DNA from 3 places in the Kitasatospora sp. NPDC093679 genome. Region 2 is predicted to be linked to each of the others. Evidence: riboswitches for the same ligand, from Rfam matches in the RefSeq annotation. Region 2 holds a riboswitch; each other region holds the start of a gene.
What was found. Region 2 has a riboswitch for cyclic di-AMP ahead of AB0O09_RS27715 (M23 family metallopeptidase). Riboswitches for the same ligand answer to the same signal wherever they lie in the genome.

Region 1 (4,708 bases), on a different contig from region 2:
CCTCACCGGCTCCAACGCCAACTGCCTGCCCACCGACACGACGAAGAACACCGTCTACGCCTTCGCCAAGGAGTACGGCATCGAGTCGGCGGAGGCCTTCGGCATCACGCTGGCCCGCCACTTCGTCGAGAACACCGAGCGCGGTGTGGTGCACAGCGCCCGCATCCGCATCGAGGAGTACACCTGGGACCGCATCCGGACCCCGGACAGCTCCGCCCGCTTCATCGGCTCCGAGGAGGTCGGCCACTCCTTCGTCCGCAACGGCCAGGAGGTACGCACCTCCGAGATCGTGTTCGACGGCGAGTCCGTCCAGGTGATCTCCGGACTCAAGGACCTGGTCGTGATGAACACGACCAACTCCGAGTTCTGGGGCTACATCAAGGACAAGTACACCACCCTCCAGGAGGCCTACGACCGCATCCTGGCGACCCAGGTGACGGCCCGTTGGAAGTACGGCTACACCGGCCGCGACGACGAGCCGCAGCCGAACTGGAACCGCTCCTACAACCACGTGAAGCGCCACATGCTGGAGGCCTTCGCCGAGACGTACTCCTACTCGCTGCAGCAGACCCTGCACGCGATGGGCACCCGGGTGCTGAACAACCGCGCCGAGGTGGACGAGGTCCGCCTGGAGCTCCCCAACAAGCACCACTTCCTCGTCGACCTGGAGCCCTTCGGCCTCAAGAACGAGAACGAGGTGTACTACGCCGCCGACCGGATGTACGGCCTGATCGAGGGCACCGTCCACCGCGAGGGCGTCGTCCCGGTCATACCCGTCGCCTGACCGGACCGGCACCCGCCCGCCACGGGCCGGACGGCGCCGCCGCGGGGCCCCTGTGCTTCCCCGCACCGGCCTCCGCACCCCGTCCGGCCCGCCCCACCCGCCGCCCCGCCCGCGGCACACCCCCAGCCCTCGCCCCCAAGGAGTTCACGCCATGGCAGTCCAGCCCCCACCCGCCGACCAGCGGATCGTGATCGAGAACGTCGCCGTCGCGACGGTGGACGCAGACGACACCGAGTACGCCCGCGGCCACGTGGTGATCCTCGGCAACCGGATCGAGTCGGTCGGCGACGGCCCCGCCCCGCAGTGGCTGGACAACGTGGTGCGCCGGATCAACGGCGAGGGCCATCTGGTCACCCCGGGCCTGGTCAACACCCACCACCACTTCTACCAGTGGATCACCCGCGGCCTCGCCCAGGACGACATCCTCTTCGACTGGCTGGTCGCGCTCTACCCGACCTGGGCCCGGATCGACGAGAAGCTGGTGCACGCCGCCACCCAGGGCTCGGCCGCCGCGCTGCTCAAGTCCGGCTGCACCACCGCCTCCGACCACCACTACGTCTTCCCGCAGGGCGGCGGCGACGTCCTCGGCGCCTCGATCGAGGGCGTGCAGGAGCTCGGCCTGCGCTTCACCGCGCTGCGCGGCTCGATGGACCGCAGCAAGAAGGACGGCGGCCTGCCGCCGGACCACGCGGTGGAGCGGACCGAGGACATCCTGATCGCCTCCGAGGCCGCCGTCGACACGTGGCACGACGCCTCCTTCGGCTCGATGCTGCACGTGGCCCTCGCGCCCTGCTCGCCCTTCTCGGTCTCCACCGAACTCCTCAGGGAGTCGGCCGTGCTGGCCCGCCGCAAGGGCGTCCGGCTGCACACCCACGGCTCGGAGACGGCCGAGGAGGAGCAGTTCTGCAAGGAGCTGTTCGGCATGGGCCCGACCGACTACTTCGAGTCCACCGGCTGGCTCGGCGAGGACGTGTGGATGGCGCACTGCGTCCACATGAACGACTCCGACATCGCCAAGTTCGCCGAGACCGGCACCGGTGTCGCCCACTGCCCCTCGTCCAACGCCCGTCTGGCGGCCGGCATCGCCCGCGTCCCGGACATGCTGAAGGCCGGCGTGCCGGTGGGCCTCGGCGTCGACGGCACCGCCTCCAACGAGTCCGGCGAGCTCGGCACCGAGCTGCGCAACGCGCTGCTGATCAACCGCCTGCACGGCCGCCCCGACGCGCTGACGGCACGCCAGTCGCTGCGTCTGGGCACCATGGGCGGCGCCCGGGTGCTCGGCCGGCAGAACGAGATCGGCTCCATCGAGGCCGGCAAGCTCGCCGACCTGGCCCTGTGGAAGGTCGACGGCATCATGCACTCCTCGATCGCCGACCCGGTGGCCGCGCTCACCATGGGCGCCCTGCCGCCGCTGGCGGTGCTGTTCGTCAACGGCAACGCCGTCGTCGAGAAGGGCGTGCTGACCACCGTCGACGAGGACCGGATCGCGCTGGCCTGCGCCCGCGCCGCGAAGGAGCTCGCCTCCCGCGCCTGACCCCCCGCACTCCGGGCCGTACCAGGGACGGTACGCCACCCGGACTCCGTGGCCCCCGGCCGGCCCACAGCGGGCCGGTGGCCGTACGGAGCACAGCCCCCGGACCCACGGCGAGGGTCCGGGGGCTGCGGCGCGCCCGGATGTGACGGACCTGACATCGACGGTCCGATGCCTTGCCCTCCGGGAGGACACTGCTAACCTGCTCGGACGCCCGCTCCATGCGGGCCCCGTCCCGGGACCGCCGAGTCCCGTCCGCCCGGTGACGGCAACGCGAGATGCGACACGGACGGGAGCGGGGGAACCAGGTAAGTCGCCCTGGCCCCGCGCGCATGCTCGCGTACGGCCAGGGCTCGGGGTGAAGCCGCCCACCGGGCGGCCGGGCCACCTGACGGCCCGAATCCGACAGCTCACCTCGCAGGCGTCGTCGAGGAACAACTCCATGCCTGTTTCCGCCATCGCCCTCAAGGTGGGCGCGGTCGCCGGGCTCGGCCTGCTGGCCGTCCCCTTCCTGGGCAGCGCCGAGGCCGCCAACGTGCCCGAGGTGACCCAGGACCGGCTCTCGCCGGTCGCCATGGCCGCGAACACCGCGGCAGCCGCCTCCCTCTCCGTCCACTCCTCCGCCTGCTTCACCGCCCGGAGGATCGGCGTCGCCGTCCGCGACGCCGCCGGCAACAAGCTGGACTTCCCCGGCAGCGGCCGCAACGTGCGGATCTGCCCCGACGGGGTCACCGTCACCACCGCCGCCCGCACCCTGCCGGCCGGCGTCTACACCGCCTTCGGCACCTGGCAGGACGCCGACCGGCGCTGGCACGACCTCCCGGTGCAGACGCTGGACGTCCGCGACGCGGGCACCGCCGCGCCGGCCCCGAGCCCGAGCCCGACCGCCGCCCCGGTGGCGCCGAGCACCTCCCCCACGGCGAGCGCCACCCCGGCGCCCACCACGCCGACCGCGTCCCCGACCACGGCGGCGCCGAGCTTCGCCGCCTCCCCGTCGGCGAGCTCCTCCCCCACCTCGACGGCCGGTGCGCCGACCTGGTCGGACGACTTCGACGGCGTCAACGTGCCGCTCGGCAGCTGGACGGGCTGCTCCAACGGCCCGTCCATCACCGCCAGCCACTGCTCCGGACTGCCGGCCGCGGTGGACGGCAAGTGGTGGGCCTACCCGGACGGCTGGAAGGACACCAGCAAGAACGGCACCTACTCGCCGTCGAGGACGATGTCCATCGCCAACGGCCAGATGAACCTCCACCTCAACCGGGACGCCTCCGGCACCTGGGTCTCCGCACCGGTGCCCAAGCTGCCGTCCGCCTCCGGCGACGGCGTCCAGTACGGGCGCTTCGAGGTGACCTGGAAGGCGACCTCGGCCTCCGGCTACAAGATGGCGTGGCTGCTCTGGCCGGACGACGGCGTCTGGCCGCAGCACGGCGAGATCGACTTCCCCGAGGGCGACCTCAACGGCTCGATCGGCGCCTTCATGCACCGCGCCGACGCCACCTCGGGCAGCGACCAGGACGCCTACTCCAGCGGCGTCCCGACCGCCGGCGCGTGGCACACCTCGGCGGTCGACTGGCAGAAGGACGGCGTGACCTTCTACCTGGACGGCAAGGTGATCGGGCGCTCCACCGCGCGCATCCCCGCCAACTCGATGCACTGGGTGCTGCAGTCCGAGACGGCCCTCGGCGGCACCGTGCCCGCCGTGGGCTCCTCGGCGGACATCGCCGTCGACTCGGTCAAGTTCTGGAAGGCGGGCTGACCTTCCGCGTCCGCCCGACCGGCGCCCTCCCCCCGGGGGCGCCGGTCAGGCGGTGCGGCCGAGGGTGGCCAGGTAGGCCCGCCAGCCGCCGTGGCCGGTGATCTCGCGGTGCACCCCGCGCTCGAGCTCACCGCGGCGCAGCACCATGGACAGGCACGGCGTGCCGTCCGAGAGGGCGATCACGCCGAGCTCCAACTCCGGAGGCTCGCCCGGCAGGACGGCGTCCCGCAGGTGCTCCAGCGGGAGGTCGTAGAGCTCGCCCTCGATCGCCGCGCTGCCGCCCGGGTCGGGCAGCAGGCCGGGGCAGACGTCGCGGACGGAGAAGAAGCGGTGGCCGGGTGCGGTGCGGACCGGGCCGACCAGGTACTCGGCGACCAGCGGGTGGAACGGGCCGCCGGTCATCGCCTGGCCGTTGAAGAAGATGAGCGCCATGGGGAAGTGCCTCCGAACACGGGTGTTCCGTACGGCTCCCGGCGCCTGGGCGGCGGGAGCCGTACGGAACGGTGAATTGCGGCGGACGAGTTCGACGTCCTGGCGGGCGTCGGGCCGCTCGCCCGGCGGATAGGTTGGGGTCAGTCGAGCAGGGGCAGCGCGGGCAGGGTGAGGAAGTCGACGAACTCCTCGGCCAGGGCGACCT
Region 2 (4,708 bases):
CGCCGCCGGGTCACGGGCGGTTCAGCGCGGCCAGTCGCGCAGGCCCGCGACCAGCACCCCGGTGAGCCGCTGCCGGGTGGTCGCGACGTCCTCGGCCAGCCGGAACCCGCCGGCGGTGCTCAGCGAGGCGAAGCCGTGCGCCGCGGCACGGACCGTCCGGGTGGCGTGGATCAGCTCGGAGCCGGCCAGCCCGTACCCGCGCAGCACCGCCAGGATCACCTCGACCAGCCGGCCGGCCGCCGCGGTCGACGCCGGGTCGTCCTGCGGCGCCTGCGGCAGGGCCGCGTAGCGCGACGGGTACTGCACCGCGTAGTCGACGTAGGCGTCGATCAGCGCCGCGAGCGCCTCGTCGCCGCCGCGGCCGAGCACCGCCCGGGACAGCCGTTCGGTCAGCTCGTCGGTGACCCGGACGGCGATCAGCCGGCGCAGTTCGGCGAGGCCGCCGGTGACGTGCTTGTAGAGCGAGGGGGTGGCCACCCCGGCCCGGCCGGCGACCGCGGCCAGGGTGAGGGTCTCCGGGCCCTGCTCGTCGACGAGTTCCAGCGCGCGGTCGACGACGGCGGCGGGGGTCAGTCCGGCCCGGGGCATCAGGCGACCTCGTTCACTTCGGCCAGGAAGGGCAGCAGGGCGTCGGCGGTGGCCTGCGGGTACCCGGCCATCGGGTAGTGGCCGCCGCCCTCGATGATCACCATACGCCCGCGCAGCGCCGAGGCCTGCCGCTCGGCGAGCGCCGCCGGGTCGGGGAAGTCCGGGTCCCGGCTGCCCATGACGACCAGCGCCGGGCACCGCACGTCCGCGCCCCAGCCGGTCGGCGCGGAGTCGCCGCGGACGTAGCCGCGGACCGCCCGGCGGCGTCCCGGCTGCTTCAGCGCGGCGACCAGCCGGGCCCGCTGGGCGTCGAAGTCCGTGGGCCGCGCGGTCGGGAAGTAGAACTTCTGCGCGGCGCCCCACAGCCCGGGGAACCAGGTGACGGCCGGGCCGAGCAGGCCGACCACGGCCTTCTGCAGCAGGTTCGGCGGGAAGTTCTCGAAGAAGGCGTCGACCAGGACGATCCCGGCGACCCGCTCCGGTGCGTCCGCGGCGACCCGGACGACGGTGGCGCCGGTGTACGAGCTGCCCACCAGGACGGCGCGGTCGATGCCCAGGTGGTCGAGCAGGGCGCGGACGTCGCCGGCGATCGCGGTCGGCGAGTAGTCGTCCCACGCGGTCGAGGACTCGCCCATGCCGCGCAGGTCCATGGTGACCACCCGGTGTCCGGCGGCGGTGAGCAGCGGGTGCAGGTGCCGGTAGGCCGACCGCAGGTCGAGCATCCCGGGCAGCAGGACGACGGGGGTGCCGGTGCCCTGCTCGGTGTCGTCGTACGCCAGGCGGCCGCCGGGGACGTCCAGGTGGCGGGTCTGCGGGGCGTGCTGGGTGTCGTTCACGGCCGGCCTCCTTGGCCTCGCTGACGCGGCTGATTGCCCGTAGCCATAAAGCTACGGCTAATAGCCTTAGCCGTCAAGGGCGGCGCGGCGGCGCGTGCCGGCTGCGGTAGCTTTCGGCGGGGCCGCGGGGCCGCGGGGCCGCGGGACCGAGAGGCCGAGAGGCCGAGAGGCCGAGAGACCGAGAGACCGGAGACGTCATGCCCCTCATCACCGTCAAGCAGCTGGCCGGCCGCACCGAGGAGCAGCGCGCCGAGATCGCCCGCGAACTCACCGCCGCCTACGCCCGGGCGACCGACATGGACCCGGAGAAGGTCTGGGTCGTCGTCGAGGAGATCCCGGCCGAGAACTGGGCGGCCGGCGGCGAGACCTTCGCCGCCAAGCAGGCCCGGGCCGCCTCCGCCGGCTGACCGCCGCGGGCCGGGCCCGCGGGGGCTCAGAGGTTGTCGGCCCGGAACGGGTCGTGCTCGGCCAGCAGCTTGTCCAGCCTGGCCTGGTCCACCCGGGACACCAGCTCCCCGGCGTCCTGGCGGTCGCGGACCACCTTGGCCAGCGTGAACGAGGACGTGATCACGTACAGCAGGGCGACCGCCAGGAAGGCGCGCATCCAGGCGTCCACCGGGAGGCGGGCGATCCCGATCGCCAGGGCGGCCGTGGCGAGGGCGAAGGACAGGACGGCCTGCACGTAGTAGGCGGCCGTGGTGCGGGACTGCATCGGTGCGCTCATGCCTTGCAGGGTCCCGGAGCGGGCACCGGCCCGCATGAGTACGGATACTCACCCCGAGGGGGGTGATCACCCTCCGTCAGGGGCCGATTCACAATCTATGGCAAATCGCCCATCCTGCGCGTAGCCCTTACGAATCCACCGTCGCAGACGCTTGGAATCAAGGCGTGCCTAGCATTAACGTTTGATAACGCAGCGCGGTCGGCAACGCCGTACCGACACGGCACCGTGCGCGTGTCGCTCAATCCCGCGGCTGCCTTCGCCGGTGGTCACGGGAGCCGGGGAACCACCTTCCTTGGGGTGAATCGGCCGGGCCGGTGGCCCAGCCGTAGGAGACCTTCCTGCTCCGAACCCGTCAGCTAACCCGGTCGGCGAGGGAAGGAAAGGAGTGCGCCCCCGTGGCGTCGACGCACTCGGCGGACTCCGCCGCCGCAGCCACCCGGCTCCTCGACCACCCCTGGGAGCAGGCCGACCAGGCCCGCCACCGGATGCCCCGGCAGACCAGGGGCGGCAGCCCGCTGCTGGGCGTCACCGCCACCGTGGCCGCCACCCTCGGCGCCGCCGGCATGACAGCGGCCGCCGCCGGCCCGGCCGCCGCGGCCGAACCCGCCGTGAGCGCGCCCGACCAGGCCGCCGACTCCGCCGACCCGGGCCTCGCCCTCTTCGCCCGCATCCAGCAGCAGGCCGACCACCGCACCGCCGCCGACGAGGCCGCCCGCCTCGCCGCCGCGCAGGAGGCCGAGGCCCGCCGCGCCGCCCAGGCCGCCGTCGAGGCCACCGCCCTCGCCCTGCCGACCAGCGGCTACACCCTCGGCGCCCAGTACGGCCCCAGCGGCCACTGGGCCCACCTGCACACCGGCCTCGACTTCCAGGCCGCCACCGGCACCCCGGTCACCGCCGTCGGCAGCGGCACCGTCACCTCGGCCGGCTGGGCCGGCTCCTACGGCTACCGGATCGTCGAGACCCTGCCCGACGGCACCGAGGTCTGGTACTGCCACCTCAACCGGCTCGCGGTCACCGACGGCCCGGTCGAGCGCGGCACCGTCCTCGGCACGGTCGGCGCCACCGGCAGCGTCACCACCCCCCGCCTCCACCTCGAGGTCCGCCCCGCCGGCGGTGCCCCCGTCGACCCTCTCGGCTGGCTCCGCTCCCACGGCGTCCAGCCCTGAGAAGTCCCCCCACGCGCCCCTGGGGCGCTGCCCCTGCTTCGCCTACTCCTCGTGGCCTTCCTGGCGGGCTGCCGCGTAGGCCTCCAGTTCGGCGGTGCCGGGTTCGGGGGCCAGGTCGGGGTACTCGGTGAGCAGCAGGGCCGGCAGTCCCGGGACGGTCCACTGCCCGCACAGCCACAGCGCGACGTCCGCCACGACCTGCTCGAAGTCCTCGAACTCCCCCCGCAGCTCGTACGGCATCGGCTCGCCCTGCGCGGTCAGCGCCGCCAGGTTCCGGTAGCTGCGCTGCATCAGCCCGTACTCCAGCAGCCGCCGCGCCCCGTCCGTCGCCATGCCGATCGACAGCAGGTGCGCCTCGCCCCAGCCGAGTGCGGCGTCCGCCCCGGTCATCGGGTCCAGTGCGCCGCCGTCGACCAGGGCCGCGTACGCCGCCGCCCGGTCCTCGGGTTCCAGGGCGCGGAAGCCGTCCAGCCAGGCCCGCACCGCGTCGGTGTCCGCGGTGTCCACCCCGTCCGCCCGCAGCAGCAGCGTGTAGAGCCGGGGCCAGGTCAGCAGCTGCGGCCGCCGCAGCAGCGTCCCGAGCAGCTCGCCCTGCCATTCCGCCTCGGCGTGCAGCCGTTCCTGCCGCTTGGCGTTGAGCCGCCGGGCGGCCCGCTGGTGGTCGATCAGCAGCCGGACGGTCTCGCCGTACGCACCCGGGTCGCCCTCCGGCTGGACGTACAGGTGGAGCCGTTCGTGGAGCAGTTGTTCGACCACGGCGGAGCCGAGTTCGGGCCAGCCGTCGTGGAGCGGTGCGCCGCCGAGTTCCAACAGGGTCAGGACCTGCCGGGCGGCCTCCTCCGGCACCGGGGGCAGCGCCTCGGCGTCCGCCCAGGCGAGCAGGGACTCGGCACGGGTACGGGGGATGAGCTGCAGGTCTTCGTCGTCCACGCCGGTACCGTAGCCGGTGCGGGGTCCGGCACGCGGCACCCGGGCCCGCCGCGGGCCGAGGGTGCGGCCGGGCCGGCCGGGGTAGGGTCGGCGGCCATGACAGCCGAACGGGTCCGGACGGTCCGCCAGGTCCGCCTGGTGGGACCGCGCCTGGCGATCCGCGAATTCCGGCTGGACCCGGAGGACGTCCTCGCCCTGCACGCCGTCCTCGGCGACCCGGAGGCCGTCCGGCACCTCGGGTACGAGGTCTGCGACGAGGAGGAGTGCGCGGATCAGATCGAGCTCTCACTCGACGAGGCCGAGCAGGACCCGCGCACCGTCTACCGGCTCGCCGTCGCCCCGGCCGAGCGGGACGGCGGAGCCCCGCCGATCGGCCAGGCCGTCCTCGAACTCGAAGGCACCCGCGCCGCCTCCCTCGGCTGCGTGCTGCGCCGGGACACCTGGGGAAACGGCTACGCGGGCGA
Region 3 (4,708 bases), on a different contig from region 2:
GCGGCGGACGGCGAGGCCCGGCGCCTGCGGCACCGGATCACCGAGCTGGAGACGGCCGCGGAGGCCGGCCGGCGGTCGGCGCGCGAGGGCCGCAGCGTGGAGGACATGCGGCTGCGGCTGCTGCTCGACACGGTGCTGCAGTCGGCGCAGGGCCTGCAGCGCGAGCTGGCGCTGCCGGTGGCGCAGCTGCGCCCGGCCGACCTGGTGGAGGCGGTCGAGCCGGGCTCGGCCAACCCGCACGACGTGGCGCGCCGCGGTCTGGCGGAGGACGACCCCGCACTGCTCGACCAGTTGCTGGCGATCCCTCAGGTGCACCTGGTCGTCGACGGCTACAACGTGACCAAGACCGGGTACCCGACGCTGCCGCTGGAGCAGCAGCGGATGCGGCTGCTGGGCGGTCTGGCGATGCTCGCGCAGCGCACCCAGGCCGAGGTCACCTGCGTCTTCGACGGGCAGGACCTCGACGTCCCGGTGATCATGGCGCCGCCGCGCGGGGTCCGGGTGCGCTTCAGCCGCACCGGGGAGACCGCGGACGAGCTGATCCGCCGCCTGGTGCGGGCCGAGCCGCAGGGCCGGCCGGTCGTGGTGGTCTCCACGGATCGGGAGGTCGCGGACGGCGTACGGAAGGCCGGTGCACGCCCGGTCGCGTCGATCCTGCTGCTCAACCGGCTCGCCCGGCCCTGACGGGCCGTCGGCCCAGGTGGAGGGCCGGGTGGCGGGGTTGTGTCGGGGTGGTGAAATCCAGCGTTCCGCGCCAAGTTCGCCCGGCACGGGAGTGGCGCAGGAGGCGGATCTTCACTAGGGTCTGGCGTCAAACCTATTTTCCGGACGTCCACCCGATCGGGTGAGTCCAGCAGGAAGAAGGAGCTAGTCCCTTGGCCTCCCACCGCCGTCCCAAGCAGCCGAGCCGCGCGCGGGTCACCGTGCTCACCGCTGCCGCCGCGACCGCGGTCGCCCTGTCGGCCCAGGCCGCCGCGCACGCCGCGCCGGCGAAGCCGAGCAAGGACGAGGTGAAGGTCCAGGTCGACAAGCTGCTCGAGGAGCAGGAGCAGGCGGCCGAGAAGTACAACGGCGCCAAGGAGCGGGCCGACCAGCTCCGCAAGCAGGCCGACCAGCTGCAGGACCAGATCGCCCGCAGCCAGGAGCAGCTCTCCCAGGTGGCGTCGGGCCTGTCCGCGGTCGCGGCCGACGAGTACCGCACCGGCGGCGTCGACCCGACGGTCGCGCTGATGCTCTCCTCGAACCCGGACAACTACCTCGCGAAGGCGTCCAGCAACGAGCAGGCCACCGACACCCAGGCCTCGACGCTGAAGGGCCTGCGGGACCAGCAGCGCCGGCTGGACCAGCAGAAGCAGGAGGCCGCCGCCATCCTGTCCGAGCTGGACCGCTCCACCCAGGTCCTGAACGACGCCAAGTCGGAGGTCCAGAAGAAGCTCTCCGAGGCCCAGAGCCTGCTGAGCACGCTGACCGCCGCCGAGCGCGCCGCGGTCCTCGGCACCGACCGCGCCTCGCGCGGCGACAGCCGTTACGACCTGGGCAGCCTGCCGCCGGCCTCCGGTTACGCGGCCACCGCGGTCGCCGCGGCGATGGGCAAGCGCGGCACCCCGTACGTCTGGGGCGCCACCGGCCCGAACTCCTTCGACTGCTCCGGTCTGATGGTCTGGGCGTACGCCAAGGCCGGCGTGTCGCTGCCGCGCACCTCGCAGTCGCAGGCGAGCGTCGGCGCCCGGGTACCCTCCTTGGCCGACGCCCAGCCGGGTGACCTCGTCATCTACTACTCGGACGCGCACCACGTCGGCATGTACATCGGCAACGGCCTCGTCGTCCACGCGCCGCACACCGGCGACGTGGTGAAGGTGATGGACGCCGACACCCTGCCGATCAAGACGATCCGCCGCGTCTGACCCTCCGGTAGCAATTCGGACATAAGCCTCACCTGTGGCGTTTCTGATGCCGCATGACACGCCCGGGCGTGTCGCGATCACCGTGTGATCTCCGACACGCCCGGGCGTCGCGTTTTGTCCGCCGGCGGGTGACATCGCGTCATCCGAGCGTGGATCGCCGGTCACTGGCGGTCGCAATCACATTTTCACGACAACATTTCCCCGTCGTTTTTCTGACAAGGATTTGAACGGATCACGGATCGGTTACTAGGGTCATCCCCACGGATCACCGCACAGTGGTTCGCCCAACCCGGGCGACGGCGGTGGTCGCCGCCGAGTCCGCGACGCAGCAGGACGGTCCCGACCGTCCACGGGGAGCCCCTGCGGGGGTGCTGTCGAACGGAGCCGGGGAACCACGTTTCCCCCGGGGTGAATCGGCGTCAGGTCGGCCGCGCCGGCCGGGCCGCGGTCGGACCGCGGACGGGCGGGTGCGGGCGTGAGGCGTCGTAGGGCAATGCTTCCGGCCCGAACCCGTCAGCTCACCCGGTAGGCGGTGTGAGGAAGAAGGAGTCCGCCTTCGTGGCGTCCCATCGTCGTCCCAAGCCCGTCGGCCGTACCCGCGCCTCGATCCTGACTGCGGCAGCCGCCACTGCGGTGGCCCTCTCCTCGCAGACCGGCGCGCACGCGGACCCGACCCCCACCAAGGAGCAGGTCGCGGCCCAGGTCGACCAGCTCAACGAGCAGGCCGAGGCCTCCAACGAGGCCTACCTCGCGGCCGAGCAGAAGCAGCAGGACCTGCAGAAGCAGGTCACCCAGCTGCAGGACCAGGTCGCCCGCCAGCAGGCGGAGGTCAGCGGCGTCCAGGGCCGCCTCGCCGAGGTCGCGGCCCAGCAGTACCGCGACGGCGGCATCTCGCCGACCGTCCAGCTGATGCTCTCCAGCAACCCGGGCGAGTTCCTGGGTCAGGCCGGCGCGGTCAGCCGGATGAGCGCCACCCAGGCCGACACCCTCAAGTCCTTCAAGGCCGAGCAGGCCAAGCTGGACGGCCAGAAGGCCGAGGCCGAGCACAAGCTCGCCGAGCTGGACACCAGCACCCGCGCGCTGAAGGCCAAGAAGGAGGAGTTCCAGGACAAGCTGGCCAAGGCCAGCGCCCTGCTGAACACCCTCACCCAGAAGGAGAAGGACGACCTCGCCGCGGCCGAGGCGAAGGCGGCCTCCGCGGCCAAGTCCACCGCGGACCGCGCCTCGCGGGACACCGCCCGTCCCGACCTCGGCAGTGCGGACGTGCCCTCGGGCTCGTACACCGCCAAGGCGATCGCGGCCGTCAAGTCCGCGCTGGGCGCCCCGTACGTGTACGGTGCGACCGGCCCGAGCACCTTCGACTGCTCCGGTCTGATGCAGTGGGCGTACGGCAAGGCCGGCGTCTCGATCCCGCGCACCTCGCAGTCCCAGGCCGGCGCGGGCACCAACATCGGCACCAACATCGCCAACGCCAAGCCCGGCGACCTGGTGATCTACTACAGCGACCAGCACCACGTCGGCATGTACGTGGGCGGCGGGCAGGTCATCCACGCGCCGCACACCGGTGCGGTCGTCCGCTACGTCTCGGCGACGGCCATGCCGATCTCGGCGATCGTCCGGGTCTGACGGTCCGTCCGGCGGCTCCCCGCGGGCCCGGCTCCCCCTGTGGGGCCGGGCCCGCGGCCGTTGCCGCACCCGGCGGCCCGGTCGGCAGAATGTCCGATTGAAGGTCAAATATTCGGTGCTGGCAGGGTTTGGACTAGCCCGGCCGGACTCGCTAACGTCTGCCCCCGGATGTCCGCGAGGACGCCCGCCCGACCCGGGCGGCGGCGGCCGTCCGTCCGCAGGAACGGAGCCGCCGCCGCATGTCCGCGCACCGACGCCCCCAACTGCCGGGCGGCCACACCCTCGCCCGGGCCCTGGTGCTCACGGCCGCGGCGACCACGGCCGTCGGCGCCACCGTCGGCACCGCGGCCCACGGCGCCCCCGCCGACCCCGGGCGGCGGACGGCCGACGTCCGGGCGAAGGTCGACCGGCTCTACGAGGAGGCCGAGCAGGCCAGCGAGCGCGCGAACGCCGCGGGGGAGGACCAGAAGCGCCTGCAGACCGAGGCCGGCCAGCTGCAGGACCAGGTCGCCACCGGCCAGGAAGAGCTGAACGGGCTCTACACCGACCTCGCCACCGCCGCCGCCGCCCAGTACCGCGACGGCGGGCTCGACCCCTCCGTCCGCCTCATGCTGGAGTCCGACCCGGCCGGCTACCTCACCCGCGCCCGCGCCCTCGACCAGGCCGCCAGCCGGCAGAGCGACACCCTGCACCAGGTGCTCGACCGGCAGCGCCGGCTCGACCAGCGCCGCGCCGAGGCCACCGCCAAGCTCGCCGAGCTGGAGGAGGTCCGCCGCTCGCTCGCCGACCACAAGGACGAGGTCCGGCGCCGGCTCGGCGACGCCCAGCGGCTGCTCGGCGGCCTCACCACCGACGAACGCGCCCGGCTGGCCGCGGACGACGCCGCCGACGCGGCCAGCCGCGCAGCGCACGGCACCGACCGGATCGACCTCGGCGACCGGCCGCCCTCCTCCGACCGCGCCGCCGCCGCCCTGGCTGCCGCGATCAGCCGGATCGGCTCGCCCTACGTCTACGGATCCACCGGCCCTTCCACGTTCGACTGCTCCGGTCTGATGTACTGGAGCTGGCGGCAGGCCGGAGTCACCCTGCCGCGCACCTCGCAGGCGCAGGCACACGCGGGGAGGCGAGTCAGCCTGTCCGAGGCGCGACCGGGAGACCTGGTGATCTTCTACAAGGAC

Region 1: it holds a riboswitch for cyclic di-AMP, as region 2 does, so the genes downstream of both, AB0O09_RS27310 (glycoside hydrolase family 16 protein) here and AB0O09_RS27715 (M23 family metallopeptidase) in region 2, are expected to answer to the same signal.
Region 3: it holds a riboswitch for cyclic di-AMP, as region 2 does, so the genes downstream of both, AB0O09_RS29270 (NlpC/P60 family protein) here and AB0O09_RS27715 (M23 family metallopeptidase) in region 2, are expected to answer to the same signal.

The regions. Positions count from the first base shown of each region.
Region 1 covers NZ_JBFBDW010000040.1:17,079-21,786, forward strand. Annotated here, with positions in the region: gene pucL (factor-independent urate hydroxylase) at 1-784, shown strand, start outside; gene AB0O09_RS27305 (8-oxoguanine deaminase) at 936-2,318, shown strand; cyclic di-AMP (ydaO/yuaA leader) riboswitch at 2,578-2,754, shown strand; gene AB0O09_RS27310 (glycoside hydrolase family 16 protein) at 2,758-4,071, shown strand; gene AB0O09_RS27315 (gamma-glutamylcyclotransferase) at 4,117-4,503, opposite strand; gene aceB (malate synthase A) at 4,644-4,708, opposite strand, start outside.
Region 2 covers NZ_JBFBDW010000041.1:40,804-45,511, forward strand. Annotated here, with positions in the region: gene AB0O09_RS27695 (TetR-like C-terminal domain-containing protein) at 22-588, opposite strand; gene AB0O09_RS27700 (alpha/beta hydrolase) at 588-1,424, opposite strand; gene AB0O09_RS27705 (4-oxalocrotonate tautomerase family protein) at 1,622-1,831, shown strand; gene AB0O09_RS27710 (YiaA/YiaB family inner membrane protein) at 1,858-2,148, opposite strand; cyclic di-AMP (ydaO/yuaA leader) riboswitch at 2,374-2,536, shown strand; gene AB0O09_RS27715 (M23 family metallopeptidase) at 2,544-3,314, shown strand; gene AB0O09_RS27720 (hypothetical protein) at 3,357-4,244, opposite strand; gene AB0O09_RS27725 (GNAT family protein) at 4,341-4,708, shown strand, end outside.
Region 3 covers NZ_JBFBDW010000046.1:24,516-29,223, reverse strand. Annotated here, with positions in the region: gene AB0O09_RS29280 (NYN domain-containing protein) at 1-684, shown strand, start outside; gene AB0O09_RS29275 (NlpC/P60 family protein) at 876-1,904, shown strand; cyclic di-AMP (ydaO/yuaA leader) riboswitch at 2,264-2,452, shown strand; gene AB0O09_RS29270 (NlpC/P60 family protein) at 2,463-3,530, shown strand; gene AB0O09_RS29265 (NlpC/P60 family protein) at 3,770-4,708, shown strand, end outside.